Regions from separate parts of the Embleya sp. NPDC050493 genome, predicted to be linked through region 2. Evidence: riboswitches for the same ligand, from Rfam matches in the RefSeq annotation. Region 2 holds a riboswitch; the other holds the start of a gene.
The links. Region 2 has a riboswitch for FMN ahead of ribD (bifunctional diaminohydroxyphosphoribosylaminopyrimidine deaminase/5-amino-6-(5-phosphoribosylamino)uracil reductase RibD). Riboswitches for the same ligand answer to the same signal wherever they lie in the genome.

Region 1 (2,192 bases), on a different contig from region 2:
AACAACTCGGGCTGGACCTCGCCGCCGGACACCGCCGACTGCAGGTCCACCGCCGCCCGGACCGCCTCGGCGACCGGCATCGGCCGACCGTCGGCGGGATTCACGAGGAGGTACTCCTCCTCGACCCCGAAGGTGATCACGCCCGGACACCGACCGCGGTGCCCGCGCCGAACGCGGATCCGCGGCCTGTCGAACGCAGTACGGGGGCCACCGCGCGCCCCGGTATCGCACGCACCATCGTGCACTCCTTGGAACCGTGTCCATCGACGGGGCGCCCGCCCGCGGCGCGCCGCCGGCCCGAGAACGTTCGGCCCGCATCATGCCTGGGGGCGCCGCCGGCGCGGCGCCCCCAGGGCGTGTCACGGATCAGACCGGTGTCCCCTCGTCCGCGCGGTCGTCGGAACTGTCGACGGGGCGCATGGTCCGCTCGACCTCGCTCATACAGGGCACGCAGAACGTCTCCCGTCGGCGGGTGCCGTCCACGTCCCGACCGGGCGGCAGGGTCACGCCGCACAATGCGACGTCCTCGCTCTCCATCGCGTGCCACACCACGCTCTGTGCGTCCTGGACCGCTCTCATCACGTGCATGTCCGCTCCCGTGTCGTGAGATCCATCGACCTCACCATGTAATCCGCTGTCGGCCCACCCTGCACTCCCAGGGGCCGCCGGTCCCGGGTCGATCCGGCGTCCGTGGGCGCCCGAGCAGGGAGAATCCCCGGTCGGGCCCCTGGGCCGCGCGGGTGACGCCCGGCGTCGGGCGGTGTGCGCGTGCGGTGCTCCGATCACGCCGCCACGGGCGGCTCCGACGGGCCGTGGAAGTCGGGGTGGGCCGCGCAGCCGCCCGATTCCCGGCGCGGGTACGACCTCCGCGACCACCCGTACCGACCAACGGGTCGGTCGATTCGACTGACCGGCCGGGGTGGGTGATGCGGGACACGTATCGGTGCGGCCGTGGGCCGTGGAAGACTCACCGTGAGTGTTCGCGCGCTCCGGGGTCGGTGCAATTCCGAACCGGCGGTGACAGTCCGCGACCCGACCGCAGCCGGCGGCCGGTTGACCCGGTGAAACTCCGGGACCGACGGTGAAAGTCCGGATGGAAGGCAGTGCGCGGCGACACGTCGATTCCCGCGGTCGGGCGCTGCCCGAGCGCGGACCGAACGTGCTCGCTCTCCCGGAACGGCGTCGGCGCACGGGAGAACGGGCCGTTGTCGGATCCGGATGCTCCCGTATGCCGTGGCCGTCCCCGGTGGCATGCGTGCGAACGCCTGCCCGCCGGGGCGGCCCCTCCTTGGCACGAGAACCACGCGTGCGACCGATTCCCTCCTCGGGTGCGGTCGTTGCGTAAACCACAGGAGAGTACGCATGACAGAGCAGATCCACGAGCAGCACTCCGGCCCGATGGTCGAGCGCTCGGCGAAGGTGGTTCGGGCGATCGAGGCGTTCGCCCGAGGGGCGTTCGTGATCGTCTTCGACGACGAATCCCGTGAGAACGAGGGCGACCTGATGGTGGCCGCGGAGCACACGACCGAGGCGGCCATGCGGTTCATGTTGGCGAACACCGCCGGGGTGGTCTGCGTGGCCATGCCGGACGAGGCGCTGACCCGACTGGAGTTGCCGCCGATGACGACGCGGAACACCGGCCTGCACGAGACCGCGTTCACCGTCTCGGTGGACCTGAAGGAGGGCGCCACCACCGGCATTTCCGCGGCCGAACGGGCGTGTACCATCCGGGCGTTGGCCGATCCGGGGACCCGACCGGACGACCTGGGCCGCCCGGGCCACGTGTTCCCGATCCGGGCCGTGCCCGGCGGCGTGTTGGCACGAGACGGGCACACCGAGGCGGGGGTGGACCTGTCCCGGCTCGCCGGGTTGTCCGGAGTCACCGCGATGTGCGAAGTGGTGCTCGCGGACTGGAGCATGGCACGCCTGGGCGATCTGATCGCGCTGGCCGAGCGGGAGGACCTGCATCTGATCTCGGTGGGTGACCTGGCGGCCTATCGCACCGCGGTCGAGGCGCGATCGGCCCTGGCCTGACGCACCCCCCGGCCGGGCGCGCCGAGTGCGCGTCCCGGCCGGGGCCCGACCGCGCCGCCCGCGGTGACCTCGACTCGTGCCGGTCAGTCGGCGAGCAGGCCGGTGCGCAGACCGGCCAGGGTACGACCGAGCAGCCGGGAGACGTGCATCTGGGAGAT
Region 2 (2,192 bases):
GGACGGGCGGGTGGGCACACCAACCGCCCTAGTGAGCGCAGCGCTCCGCGGCTCCGGTGGCCAACGCGCGCAACCTGTCCACCGCGGCACCGGGATCGCGGCCGTCGAACACCGCCGACCCGGCCACGAACACGTCCGCGCCGGCCTCCGCACACATCTCGATGGTCTTCGCGGACACCCCGCCGTCCACCTGGAGCCACATCTGCAAGCCGTGCTTGGCGATCAACTGCCGGGTGCGGCGGATCTTCGGCAGCATGACGTCCAGGAAGCTCTGCCCGCCGAAACCCGGCTCGACGGTCATCACCAAGAGCATGTCCAACTCCGGCAGCAGATCCTCGTACGGCTCGATCGGGGTGGCCGGTCGCAGCGCCATCGAGGCCCGCGCCCCCTTGGCCCGCAGGTCCCGGGCGAGCTTGATCGGGGCGGTCGCGGCCTCGACGTGGAAGGTCACGCTGCCCGCGCCGGCCTCGGCGTAGGCGGGTGCCCAGCGGTCCGGGTCCTCGATCATCAGGTGCATGTCGATCGGCGTTTCGGTGGCCTTGATCAGGCTCTCGACCACGGGCAGGCCGATGGTCAGGTTCGGGACGAAGTGGTTGTCCATGACATCCACGTGGAGCCAGTCGGCGTTGCGCACCTGCGCCACCTCGTCGGCGAGGCGGGCGAAGTCGGCGGACAGGATGCTCGGATTGATCTGCACGGTCATGCGCACAGAATCTCATCGTCGGGGCAGTCCTTCGGCACCGCCTCGACCGTCGAGCTGACGATACGTCAGATCATCCACGCCGCAGTCGCGTTCGGGTATACGAACGCACCGTGACGGACGGCACAGGTTGGTCAAGGTCAACGTTGTCGGCCGTCGTGGCACACTTCGAGGTGTACGAAAGTCACGTACGCGCGCTCCGGGGTCGGTGAAAATCCGAACCGGCGGTTACAGTCCGCGACCCGGTCGACGCCCCACATCACGTGGAGCGACGGCCGGCTGAACCGGTGGAATTCCGGTACCGACGGTCAAAGTCCGGATGGGAGGTAGCGCGCGGCGAGCGACTGCGGCATGTCCGCGTACCCACGGTGCGCCGGCATCCCCGCCCGTCGATTCGTCGTGCCGTCCTGCCCGAAAGCACCCCGGTGCCCCGCGTCGCAACGCGAGGAGGCACGAGGTGAAGGGCAACACCGCCCGGCCGGTCGACGAGACCACCGCCATGCGCCGCGCCATCTCGCTGGCGAGCCGCGCGCTCGGCCACACCAGCCCCAATCCCGTGGTCGGCTGCGTCGTGCTCGGCCCGGACGACACCGTGGTCGGCGAGGGCTTCCACACCCGCGCCGGCGCCCCGCACGCCGAGGTCGAGGCGCTGCGCGCGGCGGGGTCCGCGGCCCGCGGCGGCACCGCCTTCGTCACCCTCGAACCCTGCTCGCACACCGGCCGCACCGGCCCGTGCACCCAGGCCCTGATCGACGCCGGCATCCGCCGGGTGCGCTACGCGGTCGCCGACCCGAACCCGGCCGCGGCCGGCGGCGGCGCGGTGCTGCGCGCGGCGGGCATCGACGCCGAGGGCGGCCTGCTCGCCGCCGAGGCCGAGGCGGGCAACCGGGCCTGGCTGACCGCGACCCGACTGGGCCGCCCGCACGTGACCTGGAAGTACGCCGCCACCCTGGACGGCCGCAGCGCCGCCGCCGACGGCAGCAGCCGCTGGATCACCTCCGCGGCCTCGCGCGCCGACGTACACACCCTGCGGGCGAGCGTGGACGCGGTGCTGGCCGGCTCCGGCACGCTGCTCGCCGACGACCCGCACCTGGCCGTGCGCGACGTGCCCGGCGCCCGGCAGCCGCTGCGGGTGATCGTGGACACGCACGCCCGCACCCCGGCGACCGCCCGGGTCCTGGACGACGCGGCACCCACCCTGATCGCGGTCGGCCCCGACGCGGACGCCGCCCACCTGCCCGAGGCCGCCGTGCTGCGCATACCCCGCGCCGACGCCGGCCTGGACCTGCCCGCGCTGCTGAAGGAGCTGTACGCGCGCGACGTGCGCGCCGTGCTGCTCGAAGGCGGCCCGACCCTGGCCGGTGCGTTCGCCGCGGCCGGCCTGATCGACACCGTCGTGGGCTATCTCGCCCCGGCCCTGCTCGGCGCCGGACCCACCGCCCTGGGTCCGGCCGGAATCGGCACCATCTCCGAGGTGTTGCGACTGGACGTC

Region 1: linked by a shared signal. The riboswitch ahead of ribB (3,4-dihydroxy-2-butanone-4-phosphate synthase) and the one ahead of ribD (bifunctional diaminohydroxyphosphoribosylaminopyrimidine deaminase/5-amino-6-(5-phosphoribosylamino)uracil reductase RibD) in region 2 are both predicted to bind FMN.

Annotation. Positions count from the first base shown of each region.
Region 1 covers NZ_JBITHP010000003.1:740,238-742,429, reverse strand. Annotated here, with positions in the region: gene ACIBM5_RS09930 (glutamate--cysteine ligase) at 1-140, opposite strand, end outside; gene ACIBM5_RS09925 (hypothetical protein) at 367-588, opposite strand; FMN riboswitch at 981-1,111, shown strand; gene ribB (3,4-dihydroxy-2-butanone-4-phosphate synthase) at 1,363-2,034, shown strand; gene ACIBM5_RS09915 (SigB/SigF/SigG family RNA polymerase sigma factor) at 2,118-2,192, opposite strand, start outside.
Region 2 covers NZ_JBITHP010000025.1:93,835-96,026, reverse strand. Annotated here, with positions in the region: gene rpe (ribulose-phosphate 3-epimerase) at 29-703, opposite strand; FMN riboswitch at 891-1,037, shown strand; gene ribD (bifunctional diaminohydroxyphosphoribosylaminopyrimidine deaminase/5-amino-6-(5-phosphoribosylamino)uracil reductase RibD) at 1,158-2,192, shown strand, end outside.